DNA from 3 places in the Chromobacterium sp. Ag138 genome. Region 1 is predicted to be linked to each of the others. Evidence: predicted binding sites of a transcription regulator. Region 1 holds the regulator's gene; each other region holds the start of a gene.
The links. Region 1 encodes FNR, which switches genes on or off when oxygen is low (the NO sensors DNR and NnrR bind a similar motif). Its sites were predicted from a motif close to TTGATNNNNATCAA; they were not measured.

Region 1 (5,049 bases):
TTCGGGTCGTAGACCACCGCCTGCTGGACCTGGCCCTTGTGCGCCAGCGCGATCGAGATGCCGTACTGGGGATGGCCGTGCAGGAAGTTGGTGGTGCCGTCGATCGGGTCGATGATCCATTCGTATTCGGAAGAACCCACGCCTTTGGCGCCGGACTCTTCTGCTAGAATCGCGTGCTTCGGATAGGCTTCGAGAATGACGCTGATGATCGCGTCTTCGGCGGCGCGATCCACCTCGGTCACAAAGTCATTGTGCTTTTTCTTCTCTACGCGGATGGCGTCGAGGTTGAGCGACGCGCGCTGGATAACACTGCCTGCGCGGCGAGCGGCTTTAACCGCGACATTGAGCATCGGATGCATTGACGGCCTCTACACTTGAACGATGGGCGGGTGTCCGTCGATGACGCGACACCCGCCGGTAACAATCTGGGTTAAGGAACAAAAAAACCCGACGCCTGGGCGCGGGCTTTTGGTATATGCCCGCTATTTTAATGTGAAAACGCCAATGAATAAACCCCAAGTACCTGATTTTCTGAAAAACATCCGCGTGGTGCTGGCCCGCCCCAACCATCCGGGCAATATCGGCTCGGCCGCGCGCGCGATGAAAACCATGGGTTTGAGCCGCCTGTACCTGGTCGAACCCAAGGTGTTTCCCAGCGACGAGGCCAACACGCTGGCCTCGGGCGCGGTGGACCTGCTGGAGAACGCCACCGTGGTTTCCACGCTGGCCGAGGCGCTGGCCGACGTCACCGTCACCTGCGCGCTGACCAGCCGCCGCCGCGAACTGACCACGCCGCTGTCCACCCCGCGCCAGACCACGCCGGAATTGATCGCCCGCGCCCGCAACGGCGAACAGGTGGCCCTGGTGTTCGGCAACGAGACCTTCGGCCTGTCGATCGAGGAAGTGGAGCAATGCAACCGCCTGGTGACCATCCCCGGCAACCCAGACTACTTCTCGCTGAATCTGGCGATGGCGGTGCAGGTGATGACCTACGAACTGTTCAGCCACACCGGCGTGGACGTGGAATACCTGCGCGCCGAGGGCGAGGCGGCGACGCAGAGCGAAGTGGACGGCATGTGCGGCCACCTGGAACAGGCGATGGACGAAATCGGCTACTTCCAACGCCGCAACAGCGAGCGGCTGATGCGCCGGATGCGCACCATGTTCCATCGCGCCGGGATGCTGCGCGAGGAGATCGACATCCTGCGCGGCTTCTACAAACAGGTGCAGCGCACCGCCTCCGGCCGTCCCGGGGATGCCGACTGAGCCCAGCCTCGCCCTGCCCTACGCGCGCCCCGCGGTGCGCGACCTCGCCTTTCTGCTGACCTCTCCTTCGCCCTGGCTGTGCGGCGCCGATCTGCCGCCGGAACGATTGCTGGGACCGGACGGCGAGGCGCTGCTGGCCCGGCTGGACCATGCGCCGGCCGAGCTGGAAGCCTGGCTGGCCGCCGCCCCCGGCAAGCGGCTGGGACAATATGCCGAACGGCTTTTTTCCTTCTGGTTTCACCAGGCGCCGCACATCGACCCCATCGCGGAAAATCTCAAAGTCATAAACCGGGAGCGCCGGACGATCGGGGAGTTCGACTTCCTGCTGCGGCTGGACGGCGAGCCCTGGCATCTGGAAACAGCCAGCAAGTTTTACCTTTCGCTGGGCGAAACCGCCGACGATCTGATCGGCCCCGGCCTCAATGACGCCTGGCGTTTGAAAGCGACCAAAACCACAACACAATTGCGGCTTTCCCGCCATTCCGACGCGCTTGCCATCCTGCCGGACGGTTTTCAGGACTGCCGCGCCGCGGCCCGGCTCTGCGGCTGGTTCTTCTATCCAGCGGACCAATCGCCGCCCGCGCCGCTCAATCCCCATCAACTGCGCGGCTGGCTCGCGCCGAGGGACACCCCCTGGCCGCGCGCCGGCGGCGATTCGCGCTGGGCCTGGCTGCCCAGGCTGTCATGGCTCGCCCCCGCGCTGCTGGCCGAAGCCGATACGCAGGACGAGGCCACCCTGCGCGCGCGGCTGCAAGCGATGCCGGCGCCGCAGTTGCTGGCCGAACTGCAAGCAGTCGGCGGCGGCCTGTGGCGCGAGGTCGCGCGCGGCTTTGCCGTTCCGCCCGGCTGGCCGGACCCGGCGCGCCTGGACGCGCTGAGGCTCAAAATCTCGCGGGCATGAAAAAAGGCAGGCGTCGCGCCTGCCTTGATTGCCGATTCCGGACTGCCTTAATGGCCGTCGGCGTGCATGCAGCCTGAAATCAGGTTTTTCAAATCGCCGACCTGCACCAGCTGGATGTGCTTGTGGTCGACGGTGATCCAGCCCTGCTGCTGGAACTTGGACAGCGTGCGGCTGACCGTCTCCAGCTTCAGGCCGAGGAAGCTGCCGATCTCTTCGCGGCTCATGCGCAGGATGAAGTCGTTGGCGGCGAAACCGCGGGTGGACAGCCGCTGCGACAGGTTCAGCAGGAAGGCGGCGATGCGCTCCTCCGCCTTCATGTTGCCCAACAGCAGCATCACGTTCTGGTCGCGCACGATCTCGCGGCTCATCAGGCGGTAGAAGTGGTGCTGCAGGCTGGGGATGTCGCGGGACAGCGACTCCATCCGGGTGAACGGCAGCTCGCACACTTCGCTGTCCTCCAGCGCCACCGCGTCGCAGCTGTGATTGCTGGAGGAAATGCCGTCCAGCCCCATCAGCTCGCCCGACATCAGGAAGCCGGTCACCTGCTCGCGGCCATCCTGGCTGGCGACACAGGTCTTGAAGAAACCGGTGCGGATCGCGTACAGCGACTTGAAGGACTCGCCGCTGCGGAATAGGTATTCGCCGCGCTTCAGGCGGCGGCTCTGGCGGATCACCGCGTCCAGTTGGCCCATTTCCTCTCGGTTCAAACCGACAGGCAGGCACAGCTCGCGCAGACTGCAGCTGGAGCAGGAGATTTTCAGCGTATGCAGGGAGGTATGGTTTTGTTCAGACATGCTGTGTGTGCTACAAGCCGGCGAAGCTTGACCCTTATCAAGGCGGAATTCACAAGTTTTTCGCAAATTTACCAGTCCTCCAGAAGTTTTACCATCCGAATACGACATGAAAACTACCCACCCCTTCTCTCCCGTCCATTTCGTTTTCGATCGAGAGTTGATCGAGAAGCTGGATGGCGCGGGGCCAAGATACACATCCTACCCGACGGCAGATCGTTTTACGTCCAACTTCTCGACGCAAGACTATCTGGACAAATTGCGCCAGCGCCAGATCGGCGCCAACCGCAAACCTCTATCATTGTACGCTCATATACCTTTTTGCAACACCATCTGCTATTACTGCGCCTGCAACAAGATCATCACCAAGGACAGCGGCAAGGCGGACCAGTATTTGGATTACCTGGAGAAAGAAATCCGCTTGGTGTCCGCCGAACTGGGCATCCGGGAAAAAGTGATACAGCTGCACTTCGGCGGCGGCACGCCCACCTTCCTGTCCGATGCCCAGCTTGAGCGGCTGATGGGCATCCTGAGCAGCCACTTCGAATTCCTGAGCGACGGAGAATATTCCATAGAGATTGATCCGCGCAAGGTAAAACGTGAAACCATGCTGAAATTGGCAGGATATGGTTTCAACCGCGTCAGCGTGGGCATACAGGATTTCGATCCGGCGGTGCAGCGGGCGGTGAACCGGGTGCAAACCGAGGAGGAAACCCGCGCGGTGATCGAGGCGGCGCGCGAGGGCGGGTTCAAATCGGTCAGCCTGGACCTGATCTACGGCCTGCCGCTGCAAAGCCGCGAAACCATGCGCGACACGCTGCAAAAGGCGCTGGCGCTGGATCCGGACCGGCTGTCGCTGTACAACTACGCCCACCTGCCCAGCGTATTCATGCCGCAGCGGCGCATCAACGAGGCGGATCTGCCGCCGGCCGCGGTCAAGCTGGACATCCTGCAAGACGCGGTGAAGACGCTGACCGACGCCGGCTACGTGTTCATCGGCATGGACCATTTCGCCAAGCCCGACGACGAGCTGGCCATCGCCCTGCGCCAGGGCCGGCTGCAACGCAATTTCCAGGGCTATTCCACCCATGCCGACTGCGACATGCTGGCCTTCGGCGTCGCCTCCATCGGCAAAGTGGGATCCTGTTACAGCCAGAACGACAAAACGCTGGACGGCTATTACGCGGCGCTGGACCAGGGCCGGCTGCCGGTAGTGCGCGGGCTGACGCTGGACAACGACGACGTGCTGCGCCGCACCATCATCCAGAGCCTGATGTGCCGCTTCGCGCTGTCGGTGGAAGCCATAGAAGAAATCCACGGCATCAATTTCGCCCAATATTTTGCGGCGGAAATGCCACAGATACGCGAATTCCAGCAGCAGGGCCTGCTGTCCTTCGACGGCGACTTCCTGATGGTGGAGCCCCAGGGCCGCTTCCTGATCCGCAATATCGCGATGATCTTCGACCGCCATCTGCGCGAGCGCGAAACCCACGCCCGCTACTCCAAAACCATCTGAAATCGTCCTCCCAGCGCCGGGGCCGCCCGGCGCGCCATTCCGTTCCCGACGGAACTGCCTGTAAAACCAGTAGCGGATATTTTCCCGGTGAGATAAGCAAAATCACTTATACAAAGGGTATGCAAGCGTGCCGGGCAACAAATGGCGCGGCAACCCGCTTTCACAAGGAGCCGCGCCATGTCCACACCCATCGTCAGGCTGATGCAGCGCCTGAGCTACCCGCAACGCTTCGCCGTGATCGGCGTGCTGTTCGCCGCGGCGCTGTTGTATCTGGTCTATGGCCTGTATCGCAGCAACCAGGACAATATCGAATCCACCGCCAAGGAAAAAGTCGGCGTCGCCTACATGCAGCCGCTGACCGCGATGCTGGCCCAAGCCCAGCAGGCTCAGGAACTGGCGGTGCGCGCGGCGCTGGGCGAGCCCCAGGCCAGAAACGACTTTCCCGCCGCCTCCCAACAGCTGCAGGGAAAATGGCAGGCGCTGCAGGACACCAACGGCCGGCTGGGGCCGGAACTGGCCAGCGATGCCGCCTGGAAGGACACCGCCGCGGCCTGGGACAAGCTGAAGGCCACCCA
Region 2 (5,049 bases), 130 kb from region 1:
AGCACCACGCCGTTGCCGATCGGCATCACGTCGCCGCCCTCCAGCGTGGCCGGGCCGTGATCGGTATCGCAGCCGCCCCACCAGATGTTGACCTTGCCGGCGAAGTACGGGTGGAACTGGTAGATCGATTGCAGGATCAGCGTTTCCTGGCGGCGGGCCGGCCAGTACATCGGGTTCAGCGTCACGCCTTCGTAGATCCAGCAAGACGGGTCGCGCTGGAACAGGCTGTTCGGCACCGGAGGCAGCACGAAGTCGGAGCGGTCCAGGTAGCCGCCGAACAGGCCTTTCGGGTCGAACGGCAACTCGAACTTGGCGATGCCGCCCACCAGGTGGTCGGCCAGCTGCGACGACGGCATTTCGTTGAGCCAGCTGCGCAGGTCGGACAGCATGCCGATGCCCACGTTGTCGGCCTTGACCTTGCGGTCCAGGATCCAGTTGCGGGCGGCCTTGTCATCCAGCACCTTGGCCAGCGCGTCGTGCACTTCGATCACTTCGATGCCGCGGGCGCGCATCTGCTCGACCATGTAGGCGTGGTCCTTCTGCGCGCGCTCCACCCAGATCACGTCGTCGAACAGCAGGTCATGGCAATTGTCGGGGGTCAGGCGCTTGTGGGCGAGGCCGGGACGGCACACCATCACGGTGCGCAACTTGCCGCATTCAGAATGAACACCAAACTTGGTCATAACGCTACTCCTTGAGTCTTGTCTGACTTCGGGGGCGGGCATCCGCCCCCACTGGTTTCAAAATCTTTCGCTTACAGGCCGATCTGACCGGTCGCCAGCATGTAGACCGCGATCAGGGCCAGCACCACCACGATGGCGGCCAGTACGGCTTCGATCAGGTTGAACGGCTTGCGGCCTTGCTCTTTCTTGGCCCACAGGTAGAACAGCAGGCCCGGCGCGTACAGCACCATGGACAGGAACAGATACTTGGGACCGGCGGCGTAGATCAGCCAGGCGCCATACAGTGTGGCCAGCGCGGCGGTCCAAAATTCCTTGGCGGTGCTTTCGCCCTGGGCGTAGCCCTCGCCGCGCTTGGCCACCAGCAGGGAATAGCCGGCGCACAGCAGGTAGGGAATCAGAATCATCGAGGTGGCCAGCGACAGCAGCGCCAGGTAGCCGGCCGAGCTCTTCAGCGTGATCAGCAGGAACAGCTGGATCAGGCCGTTGGTGAGCCACAGCGAGGCGGCCGGAGTGTCGTTGCCGTTGACGGTGCCGAACACCTTGGGCATCACGCCGTCCTTGCCGGCGAGGTAAGGCGCTTCGGCGGCCAGCAAGGTCCAGGCCAGCAGCGCGCCGCCGACGGAGATCACCAGGCCCGCGTTCATCAGGTTGGCGCCGAAGGTGCCGAAGGCTTTCTGCAGCACGTAGGCGGTGGATGGATTCTTCAGCGCGGCCAGTTCAGTCTGAGTCATCACGCCCAGCGACAGCACCGATACCGCGACCAAGAGCGCGATGGTCAACAGGAAGCCGATCACGGTGGCCTTGCCCACATCCTTCATGCTCTCGGCGCGGCCGGAGAACATCGACGCGCCCTCGATGCCGATGAACACCCACACCGTCACCAGCATGGTGCTCTTCACCTGGTCGACGATGGAGCCGAGCTTGGCGCTGCCCCAGAAGTCCAGGCTGAAGGTATCGACCTTGAAGGCGAACACGATCAATAGGATGAACAGCGCCAGCGGCACCAGCTTGGCGATGGTGGTGACGGTATTGATGAAGGCAGCGCCGTGCACGCCGCGCAGCACCAGGAAGTGCAGGCTCCACAGCACCACCGACGCGCAGGCGATGGCGATGGGCGTATTGCCGTCGCCGAAGGCCGGCACCCAAAAGCCCAGCGCCGAGAACATCACCACAAAATAGGAGACGTTGCCGATCCAGGCCGAGATCCAGTAACCCCAGGCCGAGTTGAAGCCCATGTAGTCGCCGAAGCCGGCCTTGGCGTATCCGTACACGCCGCCGGACACTTCCGGCTTGCGCGAGGCCAGCATCTGGAACACGAAGGCCAGCGCCAGCATGCCGACGAAGGTGATGGCCCAGCCAATCAGGATGGCGCCCGCGCCGGCACCGGCCGCCATGTTCTGCGGCAGCGAGAAGATGCCGCCGCCTATCATGGAGCCGACGACCAGCGCCGTCAGCGCGCCCAGCTTCAGCCTGGGCGACGCGCCCTCGGCCAAGCCGGCTTGAGTTGCAGTTTCAGTGGACATTTTCGTTCTCCGATCTGGGATGTAAACCGAGCATTACATTATTAAATTCTTATCATCTGAAATTATGGTATACCCCGAAAAACAAGGCTTTCCAGCGGTGTCGGTTGTTAGGTTGATTTGCATCAAGCAGGCCCAGGCATCAATTCGGCGACTTCCGGGGAATGCGACCAAGGCTTGCATTAAGGCGTCATGGACTGCCGAATCCGGAGCGGCGGAAACGCGCGCTCAGCGCCGCAGACGAACTGCCAATCCTGCGCGGCCCGGATGTTCCGCCAGGTTTTGCGAGCGGCTCTTAAGCATAGAAAGGAGAAGCGGGAGAGAAAGCCCGAAGCGGAAATAGTCTGATGCAGAACAAAAACCAGCCCAGACGGGCGAAAAAAAACGGATACGGCCCACCACCGTATCCGCCAACACACACATCAAGAGGAAATACTGAAAACGACAGGGATAATCCTTACTTGCCCGGCTTGTTCATGTTCCGGAAAATCACCCACAAAGCCCCGAAAGCCACCACGGTGGCGACCACGATAGTCAACAGGCTCAGACGGCCGACATCGTCGGCCAACAATAGGGTCAGCAACTCCATGGTTCCCTCCTACCGGCATGCGGTTTCAATTGACTTGCCATCGACATAATAACCACTTAGCCAACAATGGAATTGACCCAAATCAAACCGGCCATCCCGGCGACTTGATGCAAGGCAAATAAAAAGCCCCCGGCGCGAGCCGGGGGCTTTTTGCATACAGATCAAAGGTTTGTACTGTTTACTTGCCGCCGCCCATATCCTTGGCCAGGAAGAAGGCGTCGGAGAAGAACTCGTCTTCCGGCAGGCCGCGCTCGCGGATGAAGGTGCCGTGGGCCGCCTCCACCATCACTGGCGCGCCGCAGGCGTAGACTTGGCAACCCGACAGATCGGCGAAGTCTTCCAGCACCGCCTGGTGCACGAATCCGGTACGGCCGGTCCAGTTGTCTTCCGGCAACGCCTCCGACAGCACAGGAACATAGCTGATGTGCGGGTGCGCGGCGGCCCAGCCCTCGGCCAGTTCCGCCATGTACAGGTCAGCCTTGGTGCGGGCGCCCCAGTAGAACTTCATCGGCCGGGTGATGCCGTGATGGATCGCATGCTCGATGATGCCCTTGACCGGCGCGAAGCCGGTGCCGCTGGCGATCAGCACGATGGGCTTGTCCGACTCCTCGCGCAGGAAGAAGGAACCCATCGGCCCCTTGAAGCGCATGATCTCGCGCTCCTTCATCTGATGGAACACGTATTCGGAGAACGAACCGCCAGGTTGATTGCGGATGTGCAGTTCCAGGAAGGAATCGTCGTGCGGCGCGTTGGCGATCGAGAAGCTGCGCTTTTTGCCGTCCTTCATCAGGATATCGATGTACTGGCCGGCGCGGAACTGCAAACGCTCGGATACCGGCAGCTTCAGCTTCAGCACCGCCACATCGTGGATCTTCTCTATCGTTTCGACCCGGCACGGCAGCGTCTTGATCTGGATGTCGCCGATGCCGGTCACTTCGCGCGCCTCGATGCTGATGTCGCCTTGCGGCTTCGCACAGCAGAACAAGGCCATGCCCTGCGCGCGCTCGGCGGCGGACAGCGCCTTTTCCTGGAAGCCGTCCTGGCTCACCTCGCCTTCCAGCACTTTGCCTTTGCAGGCTCCGCACGCCCCGTCGCGGCAGCCGTAGGGCAGGCCCACGCCCTGGCGCAGCGCGGCCTCAAGAATGGTCTCGTGCGCTTCGACACTGAATGCATGCCCGCTGGGGAGCACTTTCACCTGGCAAGTCATAATCGTTTCTCAATCCCGAATTCTGGCTAAAATGCACACCATGCGTACTTTACTTGTCATCGGCGCCGGCGATGTCGCCAGGCGCGCCGTGCCGCAGCTTCGCCGGAACTGGCGGATATTGGCCCTGTGCCGCACCGAGGAGGCCGCCGCCCGCTGGCGCGCGCTGGGCGCTTTGCCGCTGATAGGCGATCTGGACCATGCCCCCAGCCTGGCGCGCCTCGCCGGGCTGGCCGACGCCGCGCTGCTGACCGCGCCGCCGCCGGCCCATGGCCGGACAGACCCGAGAATGCGCAAGTTGTTGTACGCGCTGGCAAAAACGAACAGCATACCACAGCAATTGATCTACATCAGCACCAGCGGCGTGTATGGCGACACAGGCGGCGCCGTGCTGGACGAGGCCGCGGCGGTCCGTCCGCGCAATGATCGCGCGCTGCGCCGCGCCGACGCGGAATCCCAGCTGCGCCGCTTCGCCATCGCCCGCGGCTGCGCGTTGACCATCCTGCGCGCGCCGGGCATCTACGCCGACGAGCGGCTGCCGCTGTCGCGCTTCGCCGCCGCCGCGCCCTTGATCGTCGACGCCGAAGACAGCTGGAGCAACCACATCCACGCCGACGACCTGGCGCAGCTGTGCGCGGCGGCCTTGCGCCGCAGAAGCGGCATCCGCGTCTACAACGCCTGCGACGACCAGCCGCTGCCGGTCAGCCTGTGGTACCGCCGCCTGGGCGAAACGCTCGGCCTGCCGGTGCCGCCGCAATTGCCGCGCGGCGAAGTGAAGGCGCGCGTCTCGCCGCAGCAATGGTCGTTCCTGGCCGAATCGCGCCGCCTGGACAACGGCCGGATGCGGCGCGAGCTGGCCGTCCGTCTGCGCTGGCCCAGCGTGCTCGATTATCTGGACGCGCTGCGGCGGGACGAGCCGCGGCGGGCGGCAATACTCGCAAGCTACGCCGAGATTCGGTAACATCGCGGTTTTTTTGAGTTTTCAGCAGACCAGCAAAATGGAAAATCCGGCTTTCAAACGCGCGATCCGCAGCTTTGTGCTGCGCCAGGGCC
Region 3 (5,049 bases), 2.4 Mb from region 1:
CTGCAAGGGCTGGCCGGTCAGGGCCTGGTATTTTTCCGGATCGAAATGCTTGATGTCCAGCATCACTAGGTCGACATCGTCGAACCATTCATCCGGCACGCGCTCGTGCAGGAAGCCCTGGGTGTCCAGCGCGGTATGCAGGCCGAAGCGTTGCTTGATCGCATGGAACAACTCGCCGACGAACTCGTGCTGCATCAGCGGCTCGCCGCCGGAAATGGTGACGCCGCCGGCGAACTTGAGGAAGCGCGCGTAAGAAGCGACTTCGGACAGCGCCTGCTCCACCGTGACCTGGCGGCCGTTGTGCAGCTTCCAGGTATCCGGATTGTGGCAGTACAGGCAGCGGAACTGACAGCCCGAGGTGAAAAACACGAAACGCATGCCGGGGCCGTCGACGCCGGCGCCGCTCTCGGTGGAATGCAGATAGCCTATGGTTTCGGCCTTAACGGATGCTTCGGTGTGGTCTGCGGCAATAGGTGGGATCATGCCGTTTCTCCGGTGAATCTTGTGAAAAAGCGGGGCTTTCCTTCCGGACCGCCCCGCCATTGATGCGATGGTGTTTCCGCGCGGGCAAGCCTTTCGGTTGCCCGCCCTACCTTCTTTCAGCTTACATCTTGCCGTGGAAAGTGCGGTTGATCACGTCCAGCTGCTGCTCGCGGGTCAGCTTGATGAAGTTCACGGCGTAGCCCGACACGCGGATGGTCAGCTGCGGGTACAGTTCCGGATGCTCCATCGCGTCCAGCAGAGTTTCGCGCTTGAACACGTTGACGTTGACGTGGAAGCCGCCGCCGGCGATGTGGCGCTCGCCTTCGCAGTCGAATGGCGTGCAGTTGGCGCTGCTGAACTCGGTCGGGTGAGCCGAGCAGAAGCCGTCCAGGCAGTTGGCCAGGTTCAGGATGCGCTCTTCGGCGGTGTGGCCCAGCGCGTCCGGCGTGGCCGAAGCAGTCCAGCTGATGCCGTCCAGCGCCGAGTCGTACGGCAGCTTGGCCACCGAGGCGCCCGCGGCGACGAAGCCCTTCACGTCGCGGCCGTTCATCGGGTTGGCGCCCGGGGAGAACGGTTCGCCGGCGCGGCGGCCGTCCGGGGTGTTGCCGGTCTTCTTGCCGTACACCACGTTGGAGGTGATGGTCAGCACCGACTGGGTCGGCTTGGAGTCGCGGTAGAAGTACGGCTGGGCCTTGATCTTGTCCATGAAGGACTGGGTCAGCCACACCGCGATGTCGTCGACGCGATCGTCGTTGTTGCCGTAAGCCGGGTAGTCGCCTTCGATCTTGTAGTCGACGGCCAGGCCGTCTTCATTGCGGATGATGTGGACCTTGGCGAACTTGACGGCGGACAGCGAGTCGGCGGCCACGGACAGGCCGGCGATGCCGCAAGCCATGGTGCGGACGATGTCGCGGTCGTGCAGCGCCATTTCGATGCGTTCGTAGGCGTACTTGTCGTGCATGTAGTGGATGCAGTTCAGCGCCTTGACGTAAGTGGCGGCCAGCCAGTCCATCATCTTCTCGAACTTCGGCATCAGCTCGTCGTAGGTCAGCACGTCGCTGGTGATCGGCTCGAAACCGTGAGCCACCAGCGCGCCGCTCTTCTCGTCGCGGCCGCCGTTGATCGCGTACAGCATGGCCTTGGCCAGGTTGGCGCGGGCGCCGAAGAACTGCATCTGCTTGCCGATCTTCATCGCCGACACGCAGCAGGCGATGCCGTAGTCGTCGCCCCAGTAGGGCAGCATCAGATCGTCGTTTTCGTACTGGATGGCGCTGGTGTCGATGGACACCTTGGCGCAGAAGTTCTTGAAGCCTTGCGGGAAGCGGGTGGACCACAGCACGGTCAGGTTCGGTTCCGGCGCCGGGCCCAGATTGTACAGGGTGTTCAGGAAGCGGAAGCTGTTCTTGGTCACCAGAGTGCGGCCGTCTTCGCCCATGCCGCCGATGGATTCGGTCACCCAGGTCGGGTCGCCGGAGAACAGTTGATCGTATTCCGGGGTGCGCAGGAAGCGGACGATGCGCAGCTTGATCACCAGATCGTCGATCATTTCCTGGGCTTGCTCTTCGGTCAGCGCGCCGGCGGCTATGTCGCGCTCGATGTAAATGTCCAGGAAGGTGGACACGCGGCCGAAGGACATGGCGGCGCCGTTTTGCTCTTTAACCGCGGCCAGGTAAGCGAAGTACACCCATTGCACCGCTTCGCGGGCGTTGGCGGCCGGACGGCTGATGTCGTAGCCGTACTTGGCGGCCATCTGCTTCAGTTCGTCCAGCGCGCGGAATTGCTCGGACAGCTCTTCGCGCTGGCGCATCACATCATCGGTGAAGGTGGCGTTGTCCAGCTCGTGGAACAGTTGCTGGCGCTCGGCGCGCAGGAAGTCGGTGCCGTACAGGGCCACGCGGCGGTAGTCGCCGATGATGCGGCCGCGGCCATAGGCGTCCGGCAGGCCGGTGATCACGCCGGACTTGCGGCAAGCCATGATTTCGGGAGTGTAGACATCGAACACGCCCTGGTTGTGGCTCTTGCGATACTTTTCCCACACTTCCTTGATCATTGGGTCCAGCTTGAAGCCGAAGGCGTCCAGGCCGTTCTCGACCATGCGCAGGCCGCCGTTCGGCATGATGGCGCGCTTCAGCGGCGCGTCGGTCTGCAGGCCGACGATCACTTCATTGGCCTGATCGATGTAGCCGGCGTCGTGCGCGGTGATGGAGGAGCCGCGGTCGGCGGACACATCCAGCACGCCCTTGGCGCGTTCCTGCTTCAGCAGTTCGCCCAGGGTATCCCACAGCTTCTTGGTGCGATCGGTGGCGCCAGCCAGGAAGCTGTCGTCGCCTTCGTACGGCTGATAGTTCAGCTGGATGAAGTTGCGGACATCGACCTTGCTCTGCCAGTCGCCTGCGGCGAAGTCGCGCCACGGGTTGGCTTGGGTAGCATTTTGAGTGATGGCGTCCATCTGGTGCCTCCTTCTTGGCTGATCCAGTAAGTGTTAGATATTGAACACATCGTACATTCGGATTCGAAAATTTCGCTTGATCTTAGTCAAGTCAGCCATCGCTTTCGGCGCGTTTTCGATCCCGCGGCGCAACATGCCAGATGCGTCCAATGTCCTTATTTTCTCAATGGTTTATAGCAAAATCGGCGCGGTACGCCATGTACCGCGCCGACTACATTCGAAATCGAACATCCACATGCCGCTTTCTGGCCGGAATGTTTCCCTACAGCGTCAGACCGCCTGCAGCGTGTGGCGTTCCAGCCGGAACACCACCAGGCCGACGCCGATGGCACCGCCGACGATATTGCCCAGCGTGGCCGGCAGCATATTGTGCAGGATGTCGCTCCACTCCAGGCCGGCCATGCCTTGCAGCTTGGCCAGCGCGAAGAAGGCCATGTTGGCGATGCTGTGCTCGAAGCCGGAGAAGAAGAACACGAACACCAGCAACATGATGATCAGCAGGCGCGCCGCCTCGTTGGCCAGCCGCATCGGCACCCAGACCGCCAGACAGATCACCCAGTTGCACAGCACACCCTTCCAGAAGATCTCCAGCGAGGACGCATGCACCTTGTGCTCCACCACGCTGAACAGCAGATGGTTGGCGGGCAGCGCGCCCATACCGCCGGCGCCGGCCAGCACGGCGACGAACAGCAGCACGCCGATCAGGTTGCCGATATACACCACCGCCCAGCTGCGCAGCAGGTTGCAGGTGCGGCAGCGGCCGCTCAGGCGGCCGACGGTGAAGTACATCACATTGCTGGTGAACAACTCCACCTTGCAGACGATGATGCTCACCAGCGCCACGCCGAAAAAGCCGGAAGTGGCGATGTAATAGCCGGAATCGCCGGCGGCGAAAAACACCTGGCCCAACTTCAGGCTGACCGCCAGCACGACGGCGATCAGCGCGCCGGCCATGGCGGAACTGAGCAGATAGCGGCCGGGCTCGGACAGCAGCACTTCCTGCTTGCTGGCAGCCTCGTCGACCACGTAGGCGAGGGTGGAGGGGTGGCTCATTTCGTTTCGTCTCTTCAATAGTGGGTAAGCTGGCGCAGAGCGGACGCGGGCCGAAGCCGTTCGCATCCAGTGCGACTTCCCGCAAATTTTATGTTCGTTTTAGTAAATTTGTGTTTGATACCAATCAACACTGCATCCGGTCCCGCTCCACGCCTGCCCAGTCAGGGTCCGCCAACAGATGAGCATCCCACCCGCATCCGACCCAATCGCCGCACTGGACATCAAGCATTTGATTTAAAAAACAATCCGGCATCACCAGGCATCGTCTTCCGCAAGCGTCCCATCGCCATCCTTCTCCGTGCGCAAGCCCATGGCTCAAGCCCGAACGAAACCCAAGCACGCCCACAGCAGGGATTCACTTATTTCGAAAACAACAATGTTCATTTTTGATTATTATTTTTCGTATTCGAAAATTATTCAGCACATTGCCGACTAAAGATAGTACTGTTTCGAACAACTTCAATCACAATCGAACACTCAATCCCTCATGCCCAGGCCTTGCGTCAATGGCACAGCCGAGATTGCAATAAAATCTTTTTTATTCAATGAGTTGCAAAAACGCGCCCTGATCGGAGCCCGCTCATCCACAGCGCATCCGCAAGCATGACAATGCCGGTTTTCATCCTGACGCCCATCCCTCCAGCCTCTCGGACAGCGCAAATTTGTTGCCGAGCAATTACTCCATACGATAGTTGCTGCCAAGCAGGCCTCGCAGGATGCGCAAAATTTGAAAAGTTGAAATATTTAATGAAATAAACATTCATGTCGAAATTTTATTGCTTGAAAACTGAAATAATTAAAAATAGTGCCAATAAAACCCCAAAAGCATTCTTTTGAAATTCTGTTTTCACTCGCCAGACTGTGTTCATTTGTTCATTTGATGACAAATTTATCTTGATTAGAATCAACTGATGTTCTTAAATGTGTACCTTTCAAACTACAAAGCACTTACGATGAGCAGCAAGTCAACCGGATAGGCATCCACCGCTCGGGATCGCGCCGGTTAGAACAGCTTTCTCCCGATGGCCTGGTTTGAACGACAAGGGCCAGGACATCGGACCTAG

Region 2: the regulator FNR is predicted to act here: its motif matches at 2,865-2,878, upstream of ACY3GB_RS09665 (DUF3149 domain-containing protein).
Region 3: the regulator FNR is predicted to act here: its motif matches at 3,009-3,022, upstream of pflB (formate C-acetyltransferase).

What each region holds. Positions count from the first base shown of each region.
Region 1 is NZ_JBUPWA010000001.1:1,975,876-1,980,924, forward strand. Features, by position in the region: gene ACY3GB_RS09025 (inositol monophosphatase family protein) at 1-359, opposite strand, end outside; gene ACY3GB_RS09030 (RNA methyltransferase) at 505-1,266, shown strand; gene ACY3GB_RS09035 (DUF1853 family protein) at 1,301-2,167, shown strand; gene fnr (fumarate/nitrate reduction transcriptional regulator Fnr) at 2,215-2,961, opposite strand; gene hemN (oxygen-independent coproporphyrinogen III oxidase) at 3,068-4,474, shown strand; gene ACY3GB_RS09050 (methyl-accepting chemotaxis protein) at 4,652-5,049, shown strand, end outside.
Region 2 is NZ_JBUPWA010000001.1:2,102,216-2,107,264, forward strand. Features, by position in the region: gene ACY3GB_RS09655 (arginine deiminase) at 1-683, opposite strand, end outside; gene arcD (arginine-ornithine antiporter) at 755-2,206, opposite strand; gene ACY3GB_RS09665 (DUF3149 domain-containing protein) at 2,661-2,792, opposite strand; gene ACY3GB_RS09670 (CDP-6-deoxy-delta-3,4-glucoseen reductase) at 2,971-3,987, opposite strand; gene ACY3GB_RS09675 (SDR family oxidoreductase) at 4,040-4,957, shown strand; gene trmB (tRNA (guanosine(46)-N7)-methyltransferase TrmB) at 4,995-5,049, shown strand, end outside.
Region 3 is NZ_JBUPWA010000001.1:4,407,051-4,412,099, reverse strand. Features, by position in the region: gene pflA (pyruvate formate-lyase-activating protein) at 1-483, opposite strand, end outside; gene pflB (formate C-acetyltransferase) at 605-2,932, opposite strand; gene ACY3GB_RS20600 (formate transporter FocA) at 3,203-3,985, opposite strand; gene ACY3GB_RS20595 (hypothetical protein) at 4,076-4,375, shown strand.